Linked DNA regions of Arthrobacter globiformis. The protein of the gene in region 1 binds, or shares a complex with, the protein of each later gene. Links are inferred from orthologs where the notes say so. Each region holds a gene or a part of one and is shown on either strand. Other genes may lie near its edges.

The links.
Region 2: QF036_RS14315 (region 1) and rplI share a complex: the UniProt entries of both Bacillus subtilis proteins name them as parts of the 50S ribosomal subunit. The link is inferred for Arthrobacter globiformis from one-to-one orthologs.
Region 3: QF036_RS14315 (region 1) and rplM share a complex: the UniProt entries of both Bacillus subtilis proteins name them as parts of the 50S ribosomal subunit. The link is inferred for Arthrobacter globiformis from one-to-one orthologs.

The regions. Positions count from the first base shown.
Region 1 is NZ_JAUSYZ010000001.1:3,164,306-3,170,289, reverse strand. What follows is about bases 1,264-4,230. They hold QF036_RS14315 (type B 50S ribosomal protein L31), read right to left. Parts: upstream 2,893-4,230; coding sequence 2,635-2,892; downstream 1,264-2,634. Other genes in these bases: QF036_RS14305 (sulfite exporter TauE/SafE family protein), read right to left, coding at 3,889-4,230; QF036_RS14310 (TrmH family RNA methyltransferase), read right to left, coding at 3,060-3,869; QF036_RS14320 (lipoate--protein ligase family protein), read right to left, coding at 1,458-2,552; pepN (aminopeptidase N), read left to right, coding at 1,264-1,406. In the rest of the region: more of pepN, read left to right, coding at 1-1,263; more of QF036_RS14305, read right to left, coding at 4,231-4,674; QF036_RS14300 (ABC transporter ATP-binding protein), read right to left, coding at 4,693-5,478; QF036_RS14295 (ArsR/SmtB family transcription factor), read left to right, coding at 5,570-5,932; QF036_RS14290 (cation diffusion facilitator family transporter), read left to right, coding at 5,929-5,984. UniProt on the Bacillus subtilis protein: While neither of the L31 paralogs is essential, this protein does not seem to function as the main L31 protein.
Region 2 is NZ_JAUSYZ010000001.1:189,568-193,981, forward strand. Bases 1,509-4,414 are described here. They hold rplI (50S ribosomal protein L9), read right to left. Parts: upstream 3,235-4,414; coding sequence 2,782-3,234; downstream 1,509-2,781. Other genes in these bases: QF036_RS00935 (TFIIB-type zinc ribbon-containing protein), read right to left, coding at 1,509-1,681; QF036_RS00940 (FMN reductase), read right to left, coding at 1,709-2,344; QF036_RS00945 (DUF1801 domain-containing protein), read left to right, coding at 2,428-2,661; rpsR (30S ribosomal protein S18), read right to left, coding at 3,253-3,492; QF036_RS00960 (single-stranded DNA-binding protein), read right to left, coding at 3,623-4,204. Also shown: QF036_RS00925 (hypothetical protein), read left to right, coding at 315-725; QF036_RS00930 (hypothetical protein), read left to right, coding at 728-1,294; more of QF036_RS00935, read right to left, coding at 1,334-1,508. UniProt on the Bacillus subtilis protein: Binds to the 23S rRNA.
Region 3 is NZ_JAUSYZ010000001.1:4,100,063-4,104,430, forward strand. The notes cover bases 1,509-4,368. They hold rplM (50S ribosomal protein L13), read right to left. Parts: upstream 3,231-4,368; coding sequence 2,787-3,230; downstream 1,509-2,786. Other genes in these bases: glmM (phosphoglucosamine mutase), read right to left, coding at 1,509-2,021; rpsI (30S ribosomal protein S9), read right to left, coding at 2,244-2,750; QF036_RS18670 (prepilin peptidase), read left to right, coding at 3,535-4,200. In the rest of the region: QF036_RS18645 (M15 family metallopeptidase), read left to right, coding at 1-33; large conductance mechanosensitive channel protein MscL, read left to right, coding at 119-532; more of glmM, read right to left, coding at 663-1,508. UniProt on the Bacillus subtilis protein: This protein is one of the early assembly proteins of the 50S ribosomal subunit, although it is not seen to bind rRNA by itself. It is important during the early stages of 50S assembly.

The sequences.
Region 1 (5,984 bases):
GCAACACCACGCTGGCGGACCTGCTCGGCGCCCTGGCCGATTCCTCCGGCCGGGACCTCACCACCTGGGCGAGGCAGTGGCTCCAGACGTCCGGCATCTCAACGCTGAGCGCCGAACTGGAGACGGCTGAAACGGCGGACGGCACTGCAACTCCTTACGGCACAGTCACCCCCGATGCCACGGTCACTCCCGGCGGCATCCTCGAGCGGGTCACGCTGCTGCAGGACGCTACCGACCCGGCCACCGGCCGTCAGGAGCCGCGCCCGCACCGGCTGCGGATCGGGCTGTACAACTTCGACGCCGCCGGCATGCTGGTCCGGACGGATTCCGTGGAGATCGACCTGACCGGCGGGGCCGAGCAAATCACGGCCCTGTCCGGGAAGGCCCGCCCGGCGCTGCTCCTGGTCAATGACGAGGACCTCAGCTACGCCAAGGTCCGGCTGGACCCCGTTTCCGAGGCCACCGTCCGCGCCTCGCTGGACCGGATCAGCGACCCCATGGCCCGCGCCCTGTGCTGGTCCGCGCTGTGGAATTCGGCCCGGGACGGCATCACGCCCGCTTCACAGTACGTGGACGCCGTTCTCCGGTTTGCTGCCGCCGAGTCCGGAATCGGTGTCCTGCTGAACGTCCAGGGCAACGCCACCATGGCCCTCGAACAGTACGTGCCGGCCACGGAACGGGACGCCCTGCGGAAGTCCTTTGCCGAAGGCGCGGCACGGGAACTCTACGCGGCGGAGCCCGGTTCCGACCAGCAGCTTTCCTGGGCCAGGACGCTCGCCACGGTCAGCCGGACCGAAGGCAGCCAAGCGGCGCTGCTCCGCGGGCTGCTGGACGGCAGTGAGCGGGTGCCCGGGCTGGCTGTGGACGCGGAGCTGCGCTGGAGCCTGTGGCACGCCCTGGCGGCACAGGGCCTGGCCACGGAGCAGGAGCTTGACGCCGAGCTGGCCAGGGACACCACTGCCTCCGGACGGGCAGGCCATGCCACGGCACTGGCGGCCCGGCCCGAGGCGGCCGTCAAGGCCGCGGCCTGGGACGCAGCGGTCCGCGGAACGGGGCTGTCCAACCAGCTGCTCAGCGCGACCATCGCGGGGTTCAACACCGCCTCCGAAGAACTGCTGGACCCGTTTGTGGAACCCTACTTCGATTGCCTGGAAGAAGTGTGGGCGGAGCGGAGCATCGAAATCGCCAGCCGGATCGTGCGGGGGCTCTTCCCCGGGGTCCGGGACCTGGGACCGGCCGGGAAGCCCGAGGACCATCCCGTGCTGGCACGCACCGACGGCTGGCTCGCAGAACACCCGGACGCCCCGCGTGCGCTGCGCCGGATCATCATCGAACAGCGCAGCCACCTGGTCCGGTCCCTCGCTGCGCAGGCGCTTTCGGTGACAACCCCATCGGTTGCTCCGTAACTGCCCTTATGAGGGCTCAAAAGGGCCGCTGGGGAGCAATCGATGGGTTCCTTAGGGCACCCGGTGCAGCCACGCGTCCGTGCCGAACTTTGATTCGACACGTTCACGGGCGGTCTCCAGCTCCTGCGTCGTGATCTCCGACGGCGTGGCCCCGTAGCGTTCGGCGAACACGTCCATCATGGCCGCCACGATCTCGGCGCGCGCCAGGCCTGTCTGGCGGCGCAGCGGGTCTACGCGTTTCTTGGCGCTGGTGGTTCCCTTGTCCGAGAGCTTTTCCTTGCCGATCCGGAGGACGTCCACCATCTTGTCGGCGTCGATGTCGTAGCTCATGGTCACGTGGTGGAGCATGCCGCCGTTGGCCAGCCGCTTCTGGGCGGCCCCGCCGATCTTGCCCTGGCCGGTGGCGATGTCGTTGAGCGGGACGTAGAAGGCGTCGATGCCGAGCTTCTTCAGGGCGGCCATGACCCACGCGTCGAGGAACGCGTAGGAGTCGGCGAAGCTGATGCCGTCCACGAGGGTCTGCGGCAGGTAGAGCGAGTACGTGATGCAGTTGCCGGCCTCCATGAACATCGCTCCCCCGCCGCTGATGCGCCGGACCACGGTGATGCCGTGCCGGGACACGCCGTCGGGATGTACCTCATTGCGGTAGGACTGGAAGCTGCCGATCACCACTGACGGTTCCTCCCAGTCCCAGAAGCGGATGGTGGGGTTGCGGCGGCCGGCGCCGACCTCCTCGGTGAGCACCTCGTCCAGCGCCACATTGAGGTGGGTGGGCAGCACACTGGGCGCGATGATGTTCCAGTGGTGGTCCGTCCAGGCGGTGGCCTTCGCCAGTGCCCTGCGGACGGCGATGGCCACGGCATCGGCTGAGAACCCGAACAGCACCGCGTCCTCCGGGAGGGAAGCCTCCACGGCGGCGGCGATGTCGGCCGCCGTCGAACTTACCGGCAGTCCTCCCAAGGCGGCGTTGATGGCCAGGAGGGCCTCGTCCGGTTCGAGGAAGAAGTCGCCGCTGAGGGAAACGTCCGCGAAAGCGCCGTCCACGACGTCCAGGTCCACCACCACGAGCTTGCCGCCCGGGACCTTGTACTCGCCGTGCAGCCCCGGGGCCGCCTCTCCCCTTGCAGATATTGGCGTGGCAGTCATGCCTTCCATCCTGCCCCACAAACGCGGAAAGCCCGCACCGTTGCCGGTGCGGGCTTTCCAAAGAACCTTGGGGAGAAGTGAATTACTTCTTGCCGCCGAAGCCCTTGAAGCGAGCGTTGAAGCGCTCGACGCGGCCAGCGGAGTCCATGATGCGCTGCTTGCCCGTGTAGAACGGGTGGGACTCGGAGGAGATTTCGACGTCGATGACCGGGTAGGTGTTGCCGTCTTCCCACTCGATGGTCTTCGAGGAAGACACGGTGGAGCGGGTCAGGAACTTCGTGCCGGAGGCCAGGTCGTTGAAAACAACAGCTTCGTACTTCGGGTGGATATCAGACTTCATAATGGGACCTTTTGTTCACGCAACTGGATTTTGCCAGTTGCCAGGTATGAATGGGATGGCTTCCATCCGTGCTTCGACCAGCCGAAAGGCCAGCGAAAAACACAGGGGAACCAGCTATCAATCATAGCCGATGGCGGTGGATCTAACGAACCCGGCGCTCCGCGCGGTCAGGCGCGCGGCCGCAGCTCCCAGAAAGCGACGGCGGACGCCGCCGCGACGTTGAGCGAGTCCACGCCAGCGCGCATCGGGATCTTGACGGCGAGGTCGACGGCGGCAAGCGTGTCTGCGCTCATGCCGGCACCTTCCGTGCCCAGCACCAGGGCGAGCCGCTCCGGGTTTCTTGCCGCCAGCTCGTCCAGGTCCACGGCGTCGTCGGTGAGCTCCATGGCTGCCACCGTGAACCCCTGCTCCTTGAGGAGGGTCAGGTCCTGCGGCCAGCTGTCCAGCCTGGCCCACGGCACCTGGAAGACGGTGCCCATGCTGACGCGGACGCTGCGGCGGTACAGCGGGTCGCCGCAGCGGGGCGAGACCAGGACGGCGTCGACGTCCAGTGCTGCTGCCGACCGGAAGATGGCACCCACGTTGGTGTGGTCCACGATGTCCTCGAGGACCGCCACGCGCCTGGCCCCGGCCAGCAGTTCCGGCAGCGGAACCGGGGCGGGGCGGTGCATGGCCGCCATCGCTCCGCGGTGCAGGTGGAACCCGGTGATTTCCTCCAGGAGGCCTGCGCTGCCGATGTACGCGGGAACGTCAGGGTACTGCTCGAAGATGTCCGCGAGGTCCGCAACCCATTTCTCGGCGAGGAAAAACGACCGTGGCCGGTGTCCGGCAGCGAGGGCGCGCCGCAGGACGCGGGAGGATTCGGCGATGTACATGCCCTCGGCGGGTTCTCGGAGTTTCCGGAGGTGCACGTCCGTCAGCTGGGTGTAGTCGGCGACGCGCGGGTCCGCGGCAGACTCGAGATAGTGGAAAGTCACGGTCCAGTCATTTCCGTAGTCACTTGAGCAGGTTCGCGACCAGGAACCCGAGCGCCACCAGGCCGAGGGCAAAGATCACGCCGCGCAGTACGGGCGGGGACAGCCTGCGGCCCACCTTGGCGCCGACGAGGCCGCCGATGAGGGAGCTGACGGCGATGATGGCCACCACTGCCCAATTGATCCGGTCGAAGGCAAACAGCAGATAGGAGGCGGCCGCGATCAGGTTCACGCCCAGTACCAGGACGTTTTTCATGGCGTTGGCGTTCTGGATGGTGCCCGTCATGAACACGCCGAGGATGCCCACCAGCAGGATTCCCTGTGCCGCCACGAAGTAGCCGCCGTAGACTCCGGCGAGGAAGACGAGGACCACGAGCAAGACGCCGTGGTGCTTGTCCCGCAGGGCGTGCTCGGGGTTTTCCTCACGGTTTCGAACCCAGCGCTGCAGCCGGGGCTGGAACACCACCATCAGCAGGGCCAGGACAATGAGGACCGGCGCCGCGTAGTGGAAGACCTTCTCCGGCAGGTGGAGCAGGAGCCAGGCCCCGGTGATGCCGCCCAGCAGGGACGCCGGGAGCAGCCGCAGGAGCTGCCGGCCGCGGCCTTTCAGCTCGCGGCGGTAACCCCACGCCCCCGCGGCGCCGCCGGCTACGAGGCCCATGGCATTGCTCATGGAGGCCGTTACCGGTGCGATGCCCAGGGCGATCAGCACCGGGAAGGTGACAAGCGTTCCGGACCCGACGACGCTGTTGATGGTGCCCGCCCAGAGGCCGGCGAAGAACACAAGGATGCCGCTGAAAAACTCCACGTTGCGCGGGCCGCTCCGCTAGCGGCGGGCGGTTGCCGTGTAACGGCCGGCGTTGACCGAGACGTCCAGGGGCAGGCCAAAGGTCTCGCTCAGGTTGCCCGACGTGAGGACCCCTTCGACCGGCCCGGCAGCCACCACTCCGCCGTCGCGCATGAGCATGGCGTGAGTGAAGCCCGGCGGGACTTCCTCAAGGTGGTGGGTGACCAGCACGATCGCGGGGGCATCCTCGTCCATGGCCAGCTGGCTAAGGCGGTGCACCAGGTCCTCGCGGCCGCCCAGGTCGAGACCGGCGGCGGGTTCGTCCAGCAGCAGCAGTTCGGGGTCGGTCATGAGGGCCCGGGCGATCTGAACGCGCTTGCGTTCACCCTCGGAGAGCGTGGAGAACCTGCGGTTCAGGAGCGGGCCCATGCCCCAGTCGTTCAGGAGGGCAAAGGCGCGGCGCTCGTCATCCTTTTCGTAGCCCTCGCGCCAGCGGCCGGTCACGCCGTAGGCCGCGGTGACCACGACGTTGAGCACCTTCTCGTATTCGGGGATCTGGTTGGCCAGGGCGGCCGAGGAGAGGCCGATCCGCGGCCGCAGTTCGAAGACGTCAACCTTTCCGAGGCTTTCGTCCAGGATGCCGGCGACACCACTGGTGGGATGGAGCCGCGCAGCGGCAATCTGCAGCAGAGTGGTCTTGCCGGCGCCGTTGGGTCCAAGGATGACCCACCGCTCGCCTTCCCTGACCTGCCAGTCCACCTTGCTCAGGAGCGTTTTGGCTCCGCGCACAACGCTGACGGCGGCCATTTCAAGAACATCACTCATAGAAGTAGACACTAGGACAAAACACGGTGCGACTGATAACCGGTAGCGCCCGCCGTCGTCGGACCGTCCGCTCTTATGACAATATATGCGTATGAACGCAGATAAGCAGGTTTGCAGGCTCGACGTCGACAGCCAGTACGTGGAGCTCGCAGTTGAGATCTTCGCCATGCTGGCGGACGCCACAAGGGTGCGGATCATCCTGGCTCTCCGCGAGGGCGAGATGGCCGTGGGGGCTTTGGCCGAGGTGGTGGGAAAGTCACCGGCGGCGGTGTCCCAGCACCTGGCCAAAATGCGGCTGGCGCGCATGGTTTCCACGCGCCAGGACGGGACCAAGGTCCTGTACCGGCTCGAAAACGAGCACGCACGCCAGCTCGTCGCGGATGCAATCTTCCAGGCCGAGCATGCGCTCGGCGGGCAGCCGTCCCACCACCGCATGAAGGGAACCGCATCATGAGCGACCGGACGCAGACCACCGGCGTGCCCGCGGGCGGAAGCGCCCCGGACCG
Region 2 (4,414 bases), 3.0 Mb from region 1 along the record:
CTTATCGGCATATATGCGGCCTGAGCTGCGGAAACATCCAGATTCTCCTGTGGACAAATTTAAATTTTTCGCCAACCTTCATCCACAGCCTTAACCGCCTGCTGGGGATACCGGCCGGTAAGTTCGCCCCAGGAGGGCGTTTTCGCCACCTGCATTCCCACTTTGTGATGCGGATCACCGGCATATGACGGGGCCGTCCACACATGCATGCCCTCTGGACGAATCTTCCAATCGGGGGCGATCACCGGAGGGCAGCATTATGCGCAGCCGGGCATATGCTGTGGATAACACGGATCTGGCGTTAAGCTCTAGGTATGGGCGACGTTCTGACAGTCTTGGTTCCTGCCCTTGTCCTCGCCGCAGCCCTCTGGGCTCTCGCTACGGCATTGAAGCCGCGGGATGGGGGCATGTCCGACGCGGACCGCTACCAGCTGGATCTGGCCCGGCGTTCCCAGGCCCACTACGCAGCCCAGGTTCAGGCGGCCATGGCGGCCCGGGCACGCATAGAGGCGGCAGCCCTGCCCAGCCAGAACCGGCAGCAGCAGATCCAGCAGCAGAACCAGCACCCTGCGGCACTTGGGCCAGGGACAATGCTGAACCCGCAGCTGGCGCTGGAGCTGCAGACATTGGTGCGCAACGGGCAGAAGCTCCAGGCCATCAGGCTTTTGCGCCAGGCCACCCATTCAAACCTTTTGACCGCCAAGCAATATGTAGATCGGCTGTAACCATGGAATCGCTCCTGATCCCCTTCCTGATCCTCGTGGCCGTGGCTGCCGCCGTGGCCCTCGGGGCACGTGCGTTCAGCCGCCGCCGGCGCACGGTCACGGAGCCGGCCAAACCGCCGGCGGAATCCGCGGAGCTCGCAAGGGAAGCCGCAGCAAAGCTGTCCGAGGACGAACACAGGCGCCTGTATGCGCTCATTGCCCAGGGCCAGGCCATGGCGGCGATCAAGCTGTACTACGAGGTGTCAGGACAGGGCTTGCGCGCATCGCGGGACGCGGTGGCCGCGCTGGCAGCCCATCCGCAGCCTTTCCGCTCACCGGCCCAGGAACCCAGCGAACCCGAAGACGACGACGAGCCACCGCAGCGGTTCCCGTACAGGTACCGGGCCATTGCCAGCAAAGGCGATGTCACCCGGGAAGTCAGCAGCAACATGCTCAATGACGAGATCTACGGCCGCATCCGCACGCTCGCCAAGAGCGGCAACGTCGAAGCAGCCGCCACCGCGCTGACCCGGCACTCGGACATCACCATGAAGCAGGCCCGCGAATTCATCGCCCTGCTGGATGACTAGCTGCTGGATGACTAGCTGAGGCCGGGTGGCCGCAGCCACCTAGAAGTCGAACAGGTCCCCCAGCCAGCCTTCCTTCTTCTTGTGGCGGCGGCGGTCATGGTCGCGGTCGTATCCCTTGCCGTAGCTGCGGTCGTCGTAGCGCGGCTGGTCACGCCGCGGTTCGACGTTGCGGTACAGCGGCGGAGGAACCATGCCGGGCGCGGGTGAGGCCGGAGTAGGGAGAACGGGCGCCGGAGGTGCCGCCGGAGCCCCCGCGTTGACCCGGTCGATGACCTTGTCCAGTTCGCCGCGGTCCAGCCACACACCCCGGCACTGCGGGCAGTAGTCGATTTCCACGCCGCTGCGTTCGCTCATTACCAGGTCTGAAGAATCAATGGGACATTTCATGCCCGGCACAACGAGCGGGTACTGCGATTAGTTCGCGTTACCCCCCGCCGAGATCCCGGCCAGCAGCTGTTCAAAGGGCAGCGACTCCAGCAGGGCCGGCTTGCGGCCCGGTTGGTCCCCTTCCAGGAGGCTGCTGAACTCTGTGGCCGCCCGTTCGATCCGCACCGAAAGGGGGGTTCCGCCGTCGTCCGTGCTTCCCCAGTCCTGGGGGCCGGCGAAGACGGCCGTGGCGGCCGTCCGCGTGCGCAGGTAGCTGAACAGGGGGCGCATGGCGTGGTCGAGCACCATCTGGTGGCGGTCCGTTCCGCCGGTGGCACCCAGGAGGGCAGCCTTGCCGTCCAGGGACTTGGGATCGAGCACGTCAATGAAGGACTTGAACAGCCCGCTGTAGGAGGCACTGAACACCGGTGAGACCGCGATGATGCCGTCGGAGGCCTCCACGGCGGCGATCACCTCTGCCAGCCGGGGCGGGGCAAAGCCCGTGACGAAGTTGTTGGCGATGTCCACGGCCAGTTCACGGAGTTCCACAACGTCCATGGTCACCTCGTAGCCGGCGGCCGTCAGCTCACGCGTGGCGGCGGCGGCCAGCTGGTCGGCAAGCAGGCGGGTCGACGACGGCACTCCCAGGCCGGCGGACAGAACGGTAATGCGGCGGGTCTCCATGGCGGTCTCCTCTGGTTGGCTCTGTACATGCATTTGCATCTACTCGCTCAACCCGGGAGGGCTCGCGTTTATTCCGCTGCCCCGTGGACGAAGGGGACACCGAAGCGGTGGGGTTTTCTCCCCGCAAAGCCAGCCTGTCACTGTATGGGCTAACGAATGCGCCGGAGTCGGCTGCGCTCCTCAAGTGTCTGGGAAAGCACAAGACAGGTGCCGGCTGCCTTTACATCAACAAGCTGGCCGACGTCGACGAAGGCGTTCTGGCCGAGCTGACCAGCATCGGCTACCGCTATGGGACCACAGTACTGCACAGCCAATAGCAGCCGGACGAGAGCCGCAGGAACGACGAAGCCCCCGCCGTCGGCTTTCCCTGGGGAATCCGACGGCGGGGGCCGTCAGCAGTTCAGGACTGCGGAGTAAACCGGCAGATGCCGGATCTACTACTTGCCTGCGACTACGTCGAGTTCGATCACAGCGGCAACGTCGTCGTGCAGACGGACGTTGGCCTGGTAGGAACCAACCGACTTGATGTGTGCCGGCAGTTCAACCTTGCGCTTGTCGATGCGGCCGAGGCCAGCGGCCTCAACAGCGTCGGCCACGTCGCCCTGCTTGACGGTGCCGAACAGGCGTCCGGTCTCGCCAGCCTTGACAACGAGCTTGACCGGCTTGGCGGAGAGTGCAGCGGCCTGCTTCTGAGCGTCTTCCAGGGAAGCGTGCTCGCGGGCAACGCGGGCAGCCTTGATGGACTCAACCTGCTTCTCGCCACCCTTGGACCAGGTCAGAGCGAAACCGCGGGGCAGCAGGAAGTTACGTGCGTAACCGTCCTTGACCTCGACAACGTCGCCAGCAGCACCGAGACCGGTTACTTCGTGGGTCAGAATGAGCTTTGCCATGTTAGTTAATCCCTTTCCTTAGCCCCGGCCAGCGCCGGAGTAGGGCAGCAGAGCAACTTCGCGGGCGTTCTTGATTGCCTGGGCGATCTTGCGCTGCTCCTGCACCGTGACGCCAGTGACGCGACGGGCGCGGATCTTTCCGCGGTCGGAGATGAACTTGCGCAGCAATGCTACGTCCTTGTAGTCGATGACAGTGATGTCAGCGGCCTTCAAGGGGTTGGACTTTGGTTTGGGCTTACGGAGTTCAGCCTTAGCCATCGTGGAGCTCCTATTCTAGGGAGCCCGTGAATCGTGATCCACGGGATGGTGGTGGTCCGATCGCGGCATGCACAAAACGCTCCGCATGGAACGCCATGGCAGATGCCGCGCCGGGCCTTTGTTTTGTTGTTTAGAAGGGAGGTTCGGAATCCGGGCCGTTGCCCCAGCCGCCGCCCGCATTGCTGACTCCGGGCGTGGCCCATGGGTCATCCTGCGCTGCTGCGGGCTGGTTGCCGCCCCAGTTTCCTCCGGTGTTGCCGCCCTGGTTTCCACCCTGGCCGCCACCGAATCCACCGCCACCGAAACCGCCGCTGTTGCCGCCGCCGAAACCGCCCTGCCCGCCGGAGCGCTGGGTGCGGTTGACTTTGGCATTGGCGTAACGCAGGCTCGGGCCGATTTCATCGACTTCGAGCTCGATAACGGTGCGCTTCTCGCCTTCTTTTGTTTCGTAGGAACGGCTCTTCAGGCGGCCGGAAACAATCACGCGGGTGCCCTTGGTGAGGGACTCGGCAACGTTCTCTGCTGCCTCGCGCCAGACTGAAGCGCGGAGGAACAGGGTCTCCCCGTCCTTCCACTCATTGGACTGGCGGTCGAAGGTGCGAGGCGTGGACGCGATGGTGAAGTTCGCTACTGCCGAACCTGACGGTGTGAACCTCAGTTCGGGGTCATTGGTGAGATTACCGATGACCGTAATAGTGGTTTCGCCTGCCATCTACTGCCTCCTTGTTCGTTCCTGCGGTGTAAAGAATGAAAATTGTGAGCTGAAATTACTCAGCAACAACCTTCTGCTCTTCGGGGCGGATGATCTTGGTGCGCATGATGGTCTCGTTGAGACCCAGCTGGCGGTCAAGTTCCTTGGCGGTAGCCGGCGTCGCGGTGAAGTTCACCACGGCGTAGATACCTTCGGACTTCTTCTTGATGT
Region 3 (4,368 bases), 940 kb from region 1 along the record:
TTCGGCCTGCCGGCCGCTCCCGGCTACCGCTGACGCTGGTGCGCTGTTGCCTGCCCACCGTGGGACGGTCAACGTCCCGTAAACCGTCCCGTAAACAGGGTGCGGTAGTTTGGTTGGCATGCTTAGTGGATTCAAAAAGTTCATTCTCAAGGGAAACGTCATTGACCTGGCCGTGGCGGTGGTCATCGGATCAGCGTTCAGCGCCGTGGTGGATGCGCTGGTCAAGAGTGTCCTGATGCCGCTGATCTCGTTGCTGGTCGGAGAGCCGAACTTTGATGATTTCCTGGCGTTCGGCGACGTCCGGTTCGGCGTGCTGCTTACCGCCATGGTCAACTTCCTGCTGGTTGCCTCCGCACTCTACTTCGTCATCGTCGCCCCGATGAACCGGCTGATCGAGCACCGCAACCGCAAGCTGGGCATCGGGCAGGACACCAAGAAGGAAGCGGCCGAGGATCCGCAGATAGCCCTGCTGAAGGAAATCCGCGACGCCCTGCAGCGCCAGAACCAGACCCAGAACCAGGCGGCCAAATAGCGCCAGCCGCACCAGCCTGGCCCCACAGGCCAGCGAACGGCCACCAAGGCAACTACGCGCGCCCCAAGGCAACGAAAAAAGCAGCCCGCCTCCGTCAGGGAGGCGGGCTGCTTTGCAGTCAGTGCGAAACTCAGTCGACGAGTTGCAGTGCCAGCTGGGTCTTCACAACCTGGGCGAGGCGTTCGGCAATGACCTGGGCGGTCTGCTGGTCGCCGGCCTCCACCATGACGCGCACAACGGGCTCAGTGCCGGAGGGGCGCAGGAGCACTCGGCCGGTGTCGCCCAGTTCGGCTTCGGCGGCCCTGACGGCTGCAGCCAGCGTCCCGTCACCGCTGACGCGGCTCCGGTCCACGTCCTTCACGTTGATGAGGACCTGGGGGAGCTTGGTCATGATCGTGGCGAGCTCTTTGAGCGGACGGCCCGTCAGGGCCACCTGTGCCGCCAGCTGCAGGCCAGTCAGCACGCCGTCGCCGGTGGTGGCGTAGTCGGCGAGGATCACGTGGCCGGATTGTTCGCCACCCAGGTTGTAGCCGCCGTCGCGCATTTGCTCCAGCACGTAGCGGTCCCCCACGCCCGTCTCGCGGATGGCGATGCCCGCGTCGCGGAGCGCGATCTTGAGGCCGAGGTTGCTCATCACGGTGGCCACAAGGACGTTGTCCGTAAGCTTGCCGGCCTTCTTCAGGGCGACGGCGAGGATGGCCATGATCTGGTCGCCGTCCACCTCGTTGCCTTCGTGGTCCACGGCCAGGCAGCGGTCGGCGTCGCCGTCGTGGGCGATGCCGAGGTCGGCGCCGTGCTCCACCACGGCCGCCTTGAGCGGGCCGAGGTGCGTGGAGCCCACACCTTCGTTGATGTTCAGGCCGTCCGGTTCGGCGCCAATGACGACGACGTCAGCGCCGGCGTCCTTGAAGACCTGGGGGGAACAGCCGCTGGCGGCACCGTGCGCGCAGTCGAGGACCACCTTTAGGCCGTTGAGGTTGTGCGGGAGGGTTCCCAGGAGGTGGACGATGTAGCGGTCCTCGGCGTCGGAGAATCGCTGGATGCGGCCCACCTCGCCGCCCACCGGGCGGAAGGCTTCCTTGCCCATTTGGGCCTCGATGGCGTCTTCCACCTCGTCGGGGAGCTTCTGGCCGCCGCGGGCGAAGAACTTGATCCCGTTGTCGGGAGCCGGGTTGTGCGAGGCGGAGATCATGACGCCGAAGTCGGCGTTCAGGTCTGCCACGAGGTAGGCGGCTGCGGGAGTGGGCAGGACGCCGGCGTCGTAGACGTCGATGCCGGAGCTGGAGAGCCCGGCTTCCACGGCCGCCGCGATGAACTCACCGCTTGCGCGGGGATCCCTCGCCACGACGGCACGCGGGCGTGCACCTTCGCTGGTGCGTTCATGGCCAAGCACGACGGCGGCGGCCTGGGCCAGCTGCAATGCGAGCTCGGCAGTCAGCAGGCCATTCGCCAGGCCCCGGACACCGTCTGTTCCAAATAATGTAGACATCGGGGTCAAGTTTAGACGATTCAGCTGCCCGTCCCGGCCCCTGGTAGCTGCCGCGGCACCGCGCGTCGGCGTTTGTCCTGTTCAGAGCCTCATGGCAGCGCGTCACACGCGGCAGGCTACCCAATCGCTGCTCGACGGCGGACGGGAATTAACGGCAGAAGCCCGCCCCGCCAATGGCGGAACGGGCTTCTGAAAGCGCCTGACGGCGCTTCGCAAGCGGATTTAGCGCTTGGAGTACTGCTGAGCCTTGCGTGCCTTCTTGAGACCGGCCTTCTTACGCTCGATGACGCGGGCGTCACGGGTGAGGTAGCCGGCCTTCTTCAGGGTGGCGCGGTTGTTCTCGACGTCGATCTCGTTCAGCGAACGTGCGATGCCGAGGCGCAGTGCACCGGCCTGGCCGGAGGGGCCACCGCCGTGGATGCGGGCGATGACGTCGTAGGCGCCTTCGAGATCCAGGATCTTGAAGGGCTCGTTGACGTCCTGCTGGTGCAGCTTGTTCGGGAAGTAGTTATCCAGCTCGCGGCCATTGATGGTCCACTTGCCGGAGCCCGGCACAACGCGAACGCGTGCAACGGCTTCCTTGCGGCGGCCAACAGCTGCGCCGGCAACGGTCAGTGCCGGGCGCTCCTTCTTCGGGGCAGCTTCAGCAGCGCCGCTTTCCGAGGTGTAGCTGGTCAGGTTTTCCTCAGCCTCAACGGCTTCGGTGGTCAGTTCATCGTTCTGAGCCACGGTTCTCCTTGTAGATAAAAGTGTTGGTGGCCAGGACTACTGGGCGACCTGGGTGATTTCGAAAGTCTTGGGCTGCTGGGCTGCGTGGGGGTGCTCGGCGCCACGGTAGACCTTCAGCTTGCTCAGCTGCTGGGCAGCGAGGGAGTTCTTCGGGAGCATGCCCTTGATGGCCTTCTCAACGGCGCGGACCGGGTTGGACTCAAGCAGTTCCGCGTAGTTGACGGAGGTCAGGCCGCCCGGGTAACCGGAGTGGCGGTATGCGCGCTTCTGCTCCAGCTTGGCGCCGGTGAGGGCAACCTTTTCAGCGTTGATGATGATGACGAAGTCGCCCATGTCCATGTGGGACGCAAAGGTCGGCTTGTGCTTTCCGCGCAGCAGTGTTGCGGTCTGGCTGGCAAGACGACCCAGGACAACGTCGGTGGCGTCAATGACGTGCCACTGGCGGTTGATATCGCCGGGCTTCGGGGTGTACGTACGCACGGTGTTTGCCTCGTTCTTGTTCTGGCGTTCTTGTTTTAGGCGTCACGCGGGGTGCGCCTACTATCTATGCGCGACCGGAACAGAGGTGAGGGCTCTATGGACCAGTTATCCCCTAGTCCCGAAAATGCCCGTTGGGTAGCGATCCTGCAACTGGATCCCCAAGCGGGCACGCATCATCGAGAAAGGACACGCACAACGACTACCAAGAATAGCGCCAACCGGAGGCCCGGGTCAAAATGGGGTATCCGGTGGCGGGGGCTTGGGGTCCTGCGCCAGTGCCGGGCCCTTCCAGCCAGGAGTCCATGTGTCGTCAGCAGGTATCGCCGCCAGTGCCGGGCCGCTCTTTGCCGTGGCCATTGGACTCCTTGGCATTCTACTGAGCCCGCTTGCTGAATTCCTCATCGCCCGCACCCTCCCTCGCCTGGGTGGATTGCCGGGTGCACGGACAAGAATTACGACGGCGGCACTCACCGGATTGCTGTGCGGCGCCCTTGCGCTGAGGTTGGGGATGGAGTGGTCACTGCCGGCTTTTCTACTGCTGGCTGTCCTCGGCGTGCAGCTGGCCCGCATTGACCTGGCTCACCATTTGCTGCCGAATCCCCTCGTGCTAACGCTGCTGGTGGCCGGTCTCGCGCTCCTCTTTCTGGGCAGCTCCGCCGCGGCAGAGTGGGACGAACTGCTTCGCGCGGCGGCAGGGGCCGCCGCTTTGTTCGTCACTTTCCTGATTTTGGCCCTGATTTCGCCAAACGGTATCGGCATGGGGGACGTCAAGCTTGCCGCCCCGGTGGGCCTTTACTTGGGCTACTTGGGGTGGAGCCAGCTGTTCTACGGCGGAGCACTCGGCTTCGTCCTGGGCGGGATTTTATCCGTCGTTTTGATTAGGCTAAAACGCGCCAATTTGAGCTCGGAAGTCGCATTTGGACCGTCGATGCTGGCTGCTGCCTTAGGCACTGTTTTATTGGCATCGTAAAGATCGGCATTGCAGGTGAAACGTTGAATTTCCTACAAGAACCTTGATGAATTCTTGGGTGTCCAAGTAGACCAGTGCTTGTATTTTTCCTAATCCGAGTACCTGCTTGGGGGGAATACTTATTTCCTTGGGGGGAAAGTCGGGTAGAACTACGCATTGTTGCCGGCG